Regions from separate parts of the Faecalibacterium hominis (ex Afrizal et al. 2022) genome, predicted to be linked through region 1. Evidence: predicted binding sites of a transcription regulator. Region 1 holds the regulator's gene; each other region holds the start of a gene.

Region 1 (4,164 bases):
CTGGGAGAAGGAATGGGTGAATCATGCGTACATTTGATTATAAAAAGATTGCAGAATACTCCTGGGATAATGAGGTCTTGTCTTATGTTGCGAAGATCCATGAATGCAAGGGGCGGCAGGAACTATATCTGAAACAAAGGCCCGCTGAATTGGAGCGGCTGGTGGAGATCGCAAAGATCCAAAGTACAGAGTCCTCCAATCGGATCGAAGGGATCATCACGACCAATGCACGCCTGAAACAGCTGGTTGAAGATAAAACGACTCCACGTAACCGGGACGAAATGGAGATATTGGGATATCGAAATGTTTTAAATCTCATCCACGAGAACTATGCCTATATTCCGGTAGAGCCGGGGTACATCCTGCAACTGCACCGTGATCTGCTGAAATATACGAATTTGACCTATCGAGGACATTTTAAGACTACACCCAATGAGATCGATATGACCCTTCCCAGCGGGGAACGCCATGTGCTGTTCCGCCCGCTGGAACCATACGAGACACCGGGTGTTGTGGAGGCACTTTGCTGCACTTATCAGGATGTGCTGCACAGAGAACTCGTTGATCCCCTGCTTTTGATCCCCTATTTTATCTTGGATTTTCTCTGTATCCATCCTTTCAATGATGGTAACGGCAGAATGAGCCGGCTGCTGACCCTTTTGATGCTGTATCAGAATGGATATGTTGTGGGGCAGTACATCAGCATTGAAAAAGCAATTGCAGAGACTAAGGATGAGTACTATGCAGCACTGGCGCAGGCTGATCAGCACTGGCATGAGGAGGAAAATGACCCGACACCGTTTATCAAATATATGCTGGCGGTGATCTGCTCCTGTTATCAGGATTTTGAGCAGCGAGTCGATCTGGTCGGCGGGGGACAGAAGCGCGTGACGGCGTACGAACGAGTGCGCAGTTATGCGATGGAAAGGCTGGGAGCCTTTACAAAACAGGAGGCAGCAGAGGCCTGCCCGGGCTTTGGTACAAGCTCGATTGAAAGCGCGCTGAAAAAACTGACAGAGGAGGGCGTTCTGGAGAGGATCGGCGCGGGCAGAAAGACGCAGTATGTGCGCAGGTAAGGCTCCGGCAGGAGCTGAATGAATAATTCCCTTCCTGTTTCCACAGAATAACCATACTTCACAGAAATCTGGAAGCAAAACCGGAACATGGAAAGGAAGGGAACCTTATGAAAGCAACCGGCATCGTGCGCCGCATCGATGAGCTGGGGCGGGTGGTCATCCCCAAGGAGATCCGCCGCACCCAGCGCATCCGCAGGGGAGACCCGCTGGAGATCTTCACAACGGGGGACGGCGAGGTCATCTTCAAAAAGTATTCGCCCATGGGGGAACTGAGCGGGGTGACGGCCCAGTATGTGGATGTGCTGAGCAAGTGCTTTGCCCTGACGGCCTTTGTCTCAGACCGGGACCGCATTCTGGCGGCATCCGGTGCAGGCAGGCGGGATCTGGCAGACCGCAGCGTGAGCCAGCCGCTGGAAAAGCTGATGGACAGCCGCAAGCCCTACCAGAGCGATGGCAGCCCCGAAAAGGCATTGCTGCCCTGTGAGGGCTCGCCCCGGGCGCTGCTGTGCGCTGTGCCCATCATTGCGGCGGGGGATGTCACCGGCAGTGTGGGCCTGCTTACGGAGGACCGCACTGCCCAGCCCGATGCCGCCCAGCTCAAGGCGGTGAACGTGGCGGCGGCATTTCTGGCAAAGCAGATGGAGGAATGATCTATTATATAGGAGAGCCGCCGCAGGGCGGCTCTTTTTTGTGCGGCCTTTATGACAGAATTATGAATCTTTCAAAACTTTTCTGAGAAGCTATTGACAGCGCCGCAAAATTGGATATAATGGTCTTAGCACTCAGGAAGAAGGAGTGCTAAAGAACAAAAAGCGAACGAAGGAGGCAGGCGCTATGACGATGGATGCACGCAAACAGCGTGTCTTGCAGGCGATCGTTGCGCTGTATGGCCTCGAGGGCGAGCCCGTGGGCAGCAGTGTGCTGGCAAACTACTTTGATATGGCAGTTTCCAGTGCCACGCTGCGCAACGAGATGGCCGCGCTGACCAAGCTGGGTCTGCTGGAGCAGCCCCACACCAGCGCAGGCCGTGTCCCCAGTGCCAAGGGCTACCGTTATTATCTGGATCATCTTCTCACCGATGACCAGCCGCTGGACCGTGTGACCCGCGCCCGTGTGGACGCGGTGTTCGCAAGCCTTGACCACGAGCCGGAAAAGCTGGCACAGGGTGCCGCCAAGGCGCTGGCCGCCATCAGCGGCTGCACCGCCGCCGTCAGCACCCCCTGTGCTGAGGATCTCTGCATCGCCCACTACGAGGTGGTGCAGGTGGGCCGCAGCGCCGCAGCGGTGCTGGCTGTGACCACTGCCGGTTATGTCCGCACCCGTGTGGCGCGGGTCCGCACCGGTCTTTCCCGGGAAAATGCAGCGGCGCTTGCCGCCCTGCTCAACCGGAACCTGACCTTTGTGGCTCCTGTTGATCTGTCGCCCCGGCTCCTTGCAGAGCTGTGCAGCCAGATCAGCCCGGAGCTGGTGCCGGTGATCAGCGCCGCTGCCGCCATCCTGCAGGATTCCACCCAGCCCCATGTGTATCTGGGTGGTGAGCAGTACCTGCTGGACTGGCCCCAGCTGGACGGCAAGGTGGGCAGCATTCTGAGCCTGCTGAACGACGAAGAGCAGGCCGCCGCCCTCATTGCACCCCCGGCAGAGCAGAGCGAAAGCATCCTGCTGGGCGAGGATCTGGAACCTCAGATCCCCGGCCTGTGCATCGTGAGTGACCGGTATCTGGTGGGCGGAGGCCTCTGGGGCTCCGTGGCTCTCATCGGCCCCACCCGGATGCCCTTCCAGAAGCTGATGCCGCTGCTCCACACCTTTGCCGATCAGCTTGGCGAAGGAATGAGCGGCAAACGAAAAGATACCCCGCAGGCAGCCGCACCCCGGCGGACTGTGATCTATAAGGAGGACCTGGAATGAGCGAAGAAACAAAAAAGACCCCGCAGGCAGAAGAACCTGCCGTGGAGCCCAACACCGCCGAGCAGGCCGCCCCGGAAACTGCACCTGAGCAGGCAGCGGCTCCCGAGACGAATGCTGAAGCGGCAGACCCCAAGAAAAAGGATGGCTTCTTCAACAAGAAGGCCCGGGAGCTGGAGGCCGTGAAGGCAAAGCTGGACGCGGCTGAGAAGAATGCCAATCAGGCCAAGGATCAGCTGCTGCGGATGGCCGCCGAGTATGAGAACTACCGCAAGCGCTCCACCCGTGAGGCTGACCAGAAGTTCAACGACGGCGTGTCCTTTGCCGTGAACCAGATCGTCCCCATTCTGGATACGCTGGAGATGGCGGCCAACGCCCCCACCACCGACGAGAACTACAAGAAGGGCGTGACCATGACGCTGGACAAAGCCGCCAAGGCGCTGAGCACCCTCCATGTGGAGGAGATCGAGGCGCTGGGCAAGCCCTTTGACCCCAACTTTATGAATGCCGTGCAGCAGATCCCCGCCCCCGATGGGCAGGAGAGCGGCACCGTGATTACGGTTTACCAGAAGGGCTACAAGCTGGGCGATAAGATCGTCCGTCATGCCACCGTTGTTGTGGCAGAGTGATTTTGCAAGACCCCGCAAGGGTTTTCAAATATAACATCCGCTTGGTAACATTTGAGCATCACATAAACAAAAAACGTTCTGAATTTGAGAGGAGCTTTCATTATGAGTAAGATCATTGGTATCGACCTTGGTACTACCAACAGCTGCGTGGCTGTTATGGAGGGCGGCGAGCCCGTTGTTATCGCTAACTCTGAGGGTGCACGCACCACCCCGTCCGTTGTCGGCTTCACCAAGACCGGCGACCGTCTGGTGGGTCAGGTCGCAAAGCGCCAGGCCATCACCAACCCTGAGAACACGGTGGCTTCCATCAAGCGTTATATGGGCACCGACCACAAGGTGACCCTGAACGGCAAGGAGTACACTCCCCAGCAGGTCAGCGCTATGATCCTGCAGAAGCTGAAGGCTGATGCCGAGGCTTATCTGGGCGAGACTGTCACCGATGCAGTCATCACCGTTCCTGCATACTTCAACGACAGCCAGCGTCAGGCAACCAAGGACGCAGGCACCATTGCCGGCCTGAACGTCAAGCGTATCATCAACGAGCCCACTGCCGC
Region 2 (4,164 bases), 1.4 Mb from region 1:
GATAAGACATTCGGAGAACCAAGGAGCAGATACAACACACTCGTGATGTGAAGTATCTGCTCCTTGGTTTTTAATAAGACTCGATGGAGGGCGTCTTGCATCGGCCTGAAAAATCCGATATACTGAACCCAGAGAGTATATCGAATTTTTTGGGAAAAGGAGAGAATGGTATTACCGACTTCATCAATATGATGGGCACGAACCCCCTCATTGGTCCCAACGATGAGCGCTTCGGCCCCCGCTTCCCGGACATGACCGAACCTTACAGTCTGGAACTGCGGAACCTTGCCAAGCAGACCGCCGATGAACTGGGCATTGCCTACAAGGAGGGCGTTTACATGGGCTTTATGGGCCCTTGCTATGAAACGGCGGCTGAAATTCGCGCCTTTGCAGGGATGGGAGCCGATGCCGTGGGCATGAGCACCGTGCCGGAAACCATGGTCTGCAACTACATGGGCATGAAGGTACTGGCCGTCAGCTGCATCACTAACATGGCCACCGGCATCCAGACGGTCAAGCATAGCCACGCCCGCGTGCTGGAAATCGCAAATCAGGCCGGGGAGACCCTGTGCCGCTGGCTGGGTGCGGTGATCCAGAAGATGGAAGGATAGGGTAATTCGGATGAGAGAAAACATCGTTTTTGATTATTTGCTGGCAAATGCCTGGGGGCTGCCGCTTTGCCGTGTGTCCGTGTCAGAAGATGGCTTCGTTCAATGTCAGGAGAACAGAGAAAATACACAAGGACTGCAACTGGAAAAGGCAGAAGTGGATAAAATCAAATCAATCGTTTCAGAACATACGCATATATTGGATTATGACAGTAAAGAACTTGAGTCGCCAGATGTGTTTGATGGAGTTATGAATTTTTTTGATTTTGAGGCATCTGATGGACGAAAAGTGAACTTGATGGCTTTTAATATTGGCGAAGTGAAAACCCCTGGCATGAGCTTTTCAAAAGGTCTCCTAGAGGAAGGAGAGCTGGACGAAATCGTCGTTCCGGTAAAAGCAATGGAGGTAGTAAAGACATTCGAGGAAATCGCTGCTACGCTGGTGGCGAATGGAGTGGATGCCAAATACTTAAGGCTGACATATGCCTGAAAAAACGCCTATGATTGCATGAAAATTTATCAAAAAATTATCTTTCTGTGAATTTTAGCACTCTACACTTGATACTGCTAACAAACGGTGCTATAACAGTGGCGTGCTCAGGAGGAAGGGCAAAAGGAGAGCCGCTAGGCTCCCCGGAAAGCCTTTCCGAATAAACAACATAAAGATTTTTTACCCGACCTGAACGCCGGGATTGGAGGAATGATTTATGTTTATGCCTGCTGTTTTCCATGAGAATCTGTTCGATGATCTCTTTGATCCGTTCTGGAACGAGGGTGCGCTGGAGCGTGCGATGAACCGTGAAGAGCGCGAGACCTTCGGTAAGCGCGGTGCAAACATGATGAAGACCGATGTGAAGCAGACCGAGAACGGCTACGATGTGGCCGTGGACCTGCCGGGCTGCAAGAAGGAAGACGTTCAGATGGAACTGAACGACGGTTACCTGACTATTCAGGCCGTCCGTAATCACAGCAATGATGAGAAGGATGAGAAGGGTCATTACATCCGCCGCGAGACCTTCTCCGGCACCTGCGCGCGCAGCTTCTATGTGGGCGATGCCGTAAAGAAAGAGGATATCCACGCAAAGTTCGAGGATGGCATCCTGCACATCCAGCTGCCTGCACCCCAGCAGCAGAAGGCTCTGCCTGAGAACCCGAACCTGATCGAGATCGAGTAAAACGCCGGTCGTGTGCGCCAAAGCACAACGCACATAAGATGCCCCCGGAGAGCCGCAACAAGCCCTCCGGGGGCATTTTTGTTTCGCTATCTTTTCCGTAAGGGAAAACCATGGTATACTGAGAACGGCAACTCGGAATTTATGGAGGTACTTCACTATGGAATACAAACGCTTTGGCGGTAAGCTCCTTGTCCGCATCGACAAAGATGAGGAAATCGGTGAAACAAATTTGATTTTAGGGGGGACAAAGATGAGTGATGTAAAAGGAAAGACCGGCGCAGTCCTGAGGGAGACGGCAGTCCTGACCGGGGCGGTGGCGATCATTGCGGCGGGCGTTTTCTTTTTTCTGGTGCCGAGCCATACATCCGTCAGCAGCATTTCCGGCCTTGGCATCGTGCTGTCCAATTTTGTGCCGCTGCCCTTGTCGGTCATTACGATGATCCTGAACGTCGTGCTTCTCATCATCGGGTTCTTTACCTGCGGCAGAGAATTTGGCGCAAAGACCGTATACACCAGTGTGCTGCTGCCGGTGTTTCTGGGGCTGTTTGAAAAGCTGTTCCCGGAGTTCGGCTCGATGACCGGCAGTCAGGAGCTGGACGTGCTGTGCTATATTCTGGTGGTCAGCATCGGGCTGAGTATTTTGTTCAACCGCAATGCATCCTCCGGCGGGCTGGATATCGTGGCAAAGATCATGAACAAGTACCTGCACATGGAATTGGGAAAAGCTATGTCTCTGTCGGGAATGTGTGTGGCGCTTTCCGCGGCCCTGGTCTACGATAAAAAGACCGTGGTGCTGAGTATCCTCGGTACTTACTTCAACGGCATCGTGCTGGACCATTTCATCTTTGATAACAGCATCAAACGCCGCGTCTGCATCATCACCGAAAAAGAGGAGGCGCTGCGTCAGTTCATCCTCCATGACCTGCACAGCGGTGCGACCATGTACGAGGCCATCGGTGCATACAATCTGGAAAAGCACAACGAGATCATTACCATCGTGGACAAGAGCGAATATCAGAAGCTGATGAACTTTATCAACCGGGAAGACCCCAAGGCTTTTGTTACCGTTTACAATGTGTCCAGCATGCAGTATCAGCCCAAGATCTGATCGGCGGAGAGCTGCGTGGTATACTCAAGTCCGGAAATATCAAAGCGCATGGAGGTAAAAAGCATGCTGACCTATACCTATGTTTCAGAGGGGGCGTTTGCCCTGCTGGAAAAACCAAAGCCGGTGCTGCAGCACGAGCGGGACGCCATTGTAAAGGTGACCCTTGCCAGCATCTGCTCCAGCGACCTGCACATTAAGCATGGCAGCGTGCCCCGGGCGGTGCCCGGCATCACGGTAGGGCACGAGATGGTGGGCATCGTAGAAGAAGTGGGCAGTGCGGTGACCAATGTGAAACCCGGCGACCGGGTGACGGTGAACGTGGAGACCTTCTGCGGAGAGTGCTTCTTCTGCAAAAAGGGCTTCGTGAACAACTGCACCGATCAAAACGGCGGCTGGGCGCTGGGCTGCCGCATCGACGGCGGGCAGGCCGAGTATGTCCGGGTGCCCTTTGCGGATCAGGGACTGAACAAGATCCCGGACGGCATCACCGATCGGCAGGCGCTGCTGGTGGGCGATGTGCTGGCCACTGGCTTTTGGGCGGCACGCATCTCGGAGATCACCCCCGAGGATACCGTGCTGATCCTCGGTGCAGGGCCGACTGGCATCTGCACGCTGCTGTGCGTCATGCTGCACAGCCCCAAGCGCATCATCGTCTGTGAAAAGGACGCAAGCCGCCTGCAGTTCATCCGTCGGCACTACCCGCAGGTGCTCACCGTGCAGCCGGAGGACTGCGCCGCCTTTGTGCGTGCCCACAGCGACCACGGCGGGGCCGATGTGGTACTGGAGGTGGCAGGGGCAGACTCCACCTTCCGGCTGGCATGGGAGTGTGCACGGCCCAACGCCATTGTGACAGTGGTGGCACTGTACGATAAGGCACAGACCCTGCCGCTGCCGGAAATGTACGGCAAAAACCTCACCTTTAAGACCGGCGGCGTGGACGGCTGCGATTGTGAAGAAACGCTGCGTCTCATCGCAGAAGGCAAGATCGATACCGAACCGCTCATCACCCACACCTACCCCCTGCGCCGGATCGCAGAGGGCTACGAGCTGTTTGAAAAGAAACGGGACGGCGTGATCAAGGTGGCAGTGGAGTGCTGACGGTGTGCGCCAAGTCACACACGCACATAAGGTGGCCCCGGAGAGCTGCAGCAAGCCCTCCGGGGCCATTTTTGTTCCTGGCATCTTTTCCGCAGCGGCAAGGCGTGGTAGAATAAGGGCAGAACCAATCCACAGGTGAGAAAATCGAACTTCAGAGAGAGGAGATGTTTCTATG
Region 3 (4,164 bases), 1.1 Mb from region 1:
TGCCGAACTGGAATTTCCACTGGACTGATCTTTGCCGCCTGCGGGCGGCATACATAAAGTATTTTGTTCTTCCAAAAGATATGCTATAATCAAATTAGACAAAATTCCTCTCTTCAAGCGATTTCTCCGCAATTTTCCTGTGGCTCTGCTCGTATCAAAAATAAGGGACTGAATTTTAATTGTCAGAACGGAGGAACCATTATGGCAATCTTTGAAAAGACCATCCTAAACAAAAACTTTGACAAGCTGCTTCGGAAGCTGGAAAATGAAATCCCGGACAGCAGTTGGTCGGAAGATTTAGAGGCAGGCAGTGATTTCAAAGAGGGCGATGCCCGGTGCAGTGTCCGTGTATTTGAACGGTACAGCATGATGGGCGGCAACCGCCTGAGTCTGACACTGACCATGTTCCAGAATGCGGACAGTCCGATCCGGCTGTCTGCCATCACCGCATGAGGCAGTCAAGCGGTGTTCTTCAAGGTGAACACCCTCGGAGAAGAATCTTTTCTGGACGATGTAAAGGACCTGCTGGAAGAAATTTGGGAGGAATAAGATGTTTTACGCTGGAATTGATATGCTGTTCAGCATTCTGTTTCCCATCCTGTTCCTTGTGGTTATGGGCATGATCCTATACACCATCATCGGAAATATCAGCACATGGAATAAAAACAACCATTCGCCGCGGCTGACTGTTCCGGCAACGGTTGTGGCAAAGCGAACGGAAGTTTCTCGCCACCATACAGACAATACGATGGCGCATACGTTCACGACCTATTATGTGACCTTTCAGGTAGAGAGCGGCGACCGCATGGAGCTTACCGTAAGTGGTTCGGACTACGGAATGCTTGTGGAGGGCGACATTGGAAAGCTGAGTTTTCAGGGCACCCGCTATCTTGGGTTTGAGCGGAGCTAATTGCAGCACAATATAAGATGCCTAAAAAGCTATCGAAATTTCAGAATATGTTGTTTCGACTTATGCCAAATTCAATGTTCAAACAAATTGGTTTCAAAAAAGCAGATGTAATCAACTTGTGCAACACGATGTCTGAATTGGATTTCAGCGATTCGTTATGTACTGAACTCGACAACTCGGAATTTGGCGAAGGAGTGTGAATGGATGAAAAAGAAAATAATTCTATCAATAGCGTTTCTGATTAGTTTATTACCAATGTTATTTAACCAATATGGCGGATTAAAAGGTGTACAGGAAATTACCGGCTTGATAAATCTACTCAATCCTATTGGAATAGTGTCTGTCATTTTGTTTGTTTTAGGAGTATGGTTTCCCGTCAAGAAACGAGTTGTTAGTAAAAGTTTAGGCGCATTAGGCGTGATTGGGATTGTGGTCTCCGAAATATATAAATTCCTCACCTGGCATACATTGACTGTCACCGGTGAAGTCAGTTTACAGAATAGCATTCGATTAGCATTCCCCGAGTTTTATATAGGATTGACCATTTCTTTGGTAATGGTGATTGCTTATTTTGTGATTGACAAGTAAACTTGGCATAAGGACAACTTCCCGTTTACCACCCAAGAACATCCATGAGAGAGGAGTGACCGTTATGAAGGAAAACAGAAAACTATTAAAAGAAGTGCTCAAGGACATCCGGCACGACATGACCGATGAGGAAGTGCTGAATCTGCTGGCAGACAGTAAGATCTCCGTCAGTCCTGAAAGCGAAAAAGAAAAGTATACGCTGGGGCAGCGTGCAGCGGATTCCATTGCAAAATTTGCCGGAAGCTGGGCGTTTATCTTTTCCTTTACCGGTGTTCTGATCCTTTGGATGGTGGTCAACACGGTGCTGGCTGCCAAGGCATTTGACCCGTATCCGTTTATTCTGCTGAATTTGGTACTGTCCTGTGTGGCGGCGATTCAGGCACCGCTGATCATGATGAGCCAGAACCGTCAGGAGGAAAAAGACCGCCGCAGAGCGGAAAATGACTATAAAGTCAACTTGAAGACCGAGATCATGATCGAGGACCTGTACGATAAAGTAAACGCCATTCTTGCCAAGCAGTCCGCACTGGAAAAGCGGCTGCAAAACGATGGCAAAAATCATACAAAGCAGCAGGAAAACAACTGAATCCTAGCTTTTTTGCGCCAAAATGGGATAAGCCGGAAAGAAAACGGTGTGCGATTTCATCTCCCGGTGTTGATTTTTGTCTCATTGTGGTAATGGGGGAAAGACAGATACAAGATATTGTTGCAAAAGTATTATTTTTTCGTGAATATTAGCACTCTTATATTGACAGTGCTAAAAAACAATGCTATAACAGTGGCGTGCTCAGGAGGAAGGGCAAAAGGAGAGCCGCAAGGCTCCCCGGAAAGCTCTTCCGAGTGGACGCTTCAGATTTTTTGCCCCGACCCGAACGCCGGGATTGGAGGAATGATTTATGCTTATGCCGACTGTTTTCCATGAAAACCTGTTCGATGATTTCTTCGATCCGTTCTGGAATGACGCTGCACTGGAACGTATGATGAACCGTGAGGCTCGTGATACCTTTGGTAAGCGCGGTGCAAACATGATGAAGACCGATGTCAAACAGACGGACAACGGTTACGAAGTAGCTGTTGACCTGCCGGGCTGCAAGAAGGAAGACGTTCAGATGGATCTGAACGACGGCTACCTGACCATTCAGGCAGTGCGCAGCCACAGTAATGACGAAAAGGATAAGAAGGGCCGCTATCTGCGGCACGAATCCTTCTCCGGCACCTGCGCACGCAGTTTCTACGTGGGCGATGTGAAGAAGGAAGACATCCACGCAAAGTTCGAGGATGGCGTCCTGCACGTCGAGCTGCCTGCTCCTCAGCAGACGAAGGCTTTGCCTGAGAACCCGAATCTGATTGCAATCGAGTAAAACGCCGGTCGTGTGCGCCAAGGCACAACGCACATAAGATGCCCCCGGAGAGCCGCAACAAGCCCTCCGGGGGCATTTTTTGTTTCCCGGTATTTTTCCGCAGCGGCAAGCCTTCGTCAAAACTCCGGGTGCCATTCATCCCGGATGCCAATGTCAGCACAGATGATTTTTCCGCACAGCGGCGCAGAAGCTTCTGCCATATGCAAAGGCTTATAACTGTCGAAGGTTACGGTCAAATCTGCATGGGCAGCACCCTCGGCAACCTCCCCGGTATCCGTGTTGATGCCGCTGGGCAGGTCTACAGCCAGCACAAAGGTGTCGCTCTTATGCAGACGGCGTATCAGCCCGCAGGCAGCAAGACCGGAAGGCCGAAGTGCGCCATAAACTACCATAGATTCCATAAGCGAGTGACCTGAAAAGGCCGCTCGCTTTTTTGTTTACCACAGAGCTGAAAGGAGGCCAAAATGCCAAACAAAACGCAAGAATACCTTAACCTCGCCCAGCAAACGGCAAAGGAACTGACCCGATATTGGGAAAACTGGTCGGACTACCTGACCACTGCATCCCGGCTGTACAAGTACAGTTTTGCAGACCAGCTGATGATCTACGCCCAGCGCCCGGATGCCACCGCCTGCGCCGACTTTGACATCTGGAACAACCGGATGAACCGCTATGTCAGACGTGGCTCTAAGGGTATCGCTCTGCTGGACGAATCCAGCGGATTCCCGCGCCTGCACTACGTTTTCGATGTGTCGGACACCGGTGTGCGCCGTAATTCCCGTGACCCGGAGGTGTGGCAGTACAACGATGATCTGAAACAGCCTGTTTCGGAAATGCTCGCCGCTATCTACGGCATCAGCGGAGAGCGTGTTAGCCAGCAGCTTGCCGATGTTGCCGGAAAATTGGTGGCGGATTACTGGGACAACAACGGCGGCGACATCCGTGCCATCGTTGACGGCTCGCTCCTGATGGATTATGATGAAGCCGGGGTGGAGATGCAGTTCAAGTCCGCTGCCGCCATCAGCGTCACCTACACGCTGCTGGAACGCTGCGGATTTGAGCCAGCCGGGTGGTTCGACAAGGACGACTTCCGAGCCATCCACGAGTTTTCCACCCCAGACAGTGTTTACACCCTCGGCGCAGCCGTCAGCGACATGAGCCGGGAGGTCTTACGCCAAATTGAGCGCACCGTAAAAACAACCATTCGCCGCCGCAATGTAGAAAGGAGCCAATATGAATACGAACAGCAGGAACGTGACCTACTCGACCATCGGGGACTACCAGCTCCCGAACCTGACCCTGCAT

Evidence for each region. The regulator HrcA, encoded in region 1, represses chaperone genes, less so after heat shock. The targets are predictions, from matches to a motif close to TGTTAGCACTCNNNNNNNNNGAGTGCTAACA.
Region 2: a site for HrcA is predicted at 1,151-1,181, ahead of ACKXGA_RS00560 (Hsp20/alpha crystallin family protein). Genes of this name have one in related genera too.
Region 3: a site for HrcA is predicted at 2,231-2,261, ahead of ACKXGA_RS14150 (Hsp20/alpha crystallin family protein). Genes of this name have one in related genera too.

Annotation. Positions count from the first base shown of each region.
Region 1 is NZ_CP186860.1:1,818,635-1,822,798, reverse strand. Features, by position in the region: gene ACKXGA_RS08895 (Fic family protein) at 24-1,076, shown strand; gene ACKXGA_RS08890 (stage V sporulation T C-terminal domain-containing protein) at 1,184-1,726, shown strand; gene hrcA (heat-inducible transcriptional repressor HrcA) at 1,911-2,984, shown strand; gene grpE (nucleotide exchange factor GrpE) at 2,981-3,610, shown strand; gene dnaK (molecular chaperone DnaK) at 3,713-4,164, shown strand, end outside.
Region 2 is NZ_CP186860.1:109,884-114,047, forward strand. Features, by position in the region: gene ACKXGA_RS00545 (ADP-ribosylglycohydrolase family protein) at 1-5, shown strand, start outside; partial or broken gene ACKXGA_RS00550 (purine-nucleoside phosphorylase) at 171-611, shown strand; gene ACKXGA_RS00555 (hypothetical protein) at 622-1,098, shown strand; gene ACKXGA_RS00560 (Hsp20/alpha crystallin family protein) at 1,316-1,783, shown strand; gene ACKXGA_RS00565 (YitT family protein) at 2,034-2,891, shown strand; gene ACKXGA_RS00570 (alcohol dehydrogenase) at 2,955-3,989, shown strand; gene ade (adenine deaminase) at 4,162-4,164, shown strand, end outside.
Region 3 is NZ_CP186860.1:2,939,683-2,943,846, reverse strand. Features, by position in the region: gene ACKXGA_RS14175 (transposon-transfer assisting family protein) at 1-28, shown strand, start outside; partial or broken gene ACKXGA_RS14170 (DUF6054 family protein) at 202-549, shown strand; gene ACKXGA_RS14165 (DUF2500 domain-containing protein) at 551-910, shown strand; gene ACKXGA_RS14160 (hypothetical protein) at 1,115-1,498, shown strand; gene ACKXGA_RS14155 (DUF1003 domain-containing protein) at 1,563-2,084, shown strand; gene ACKXGA_RS14150 (Hsp20/alpha crystallin family protein) at 2,395-2,859, shown strand; gene ACKXGA_RS14145 (NAD(P)H-hydrate epimerase) at 2,976-3,260, opposite strand; gene ACKXGA_RS14140 (hypothetical protein) at 3,297-3,962, opposite strand; gene ACKXGA_RS14135 (TnpV protein) at 4,093-4,164, shown strand, end outside.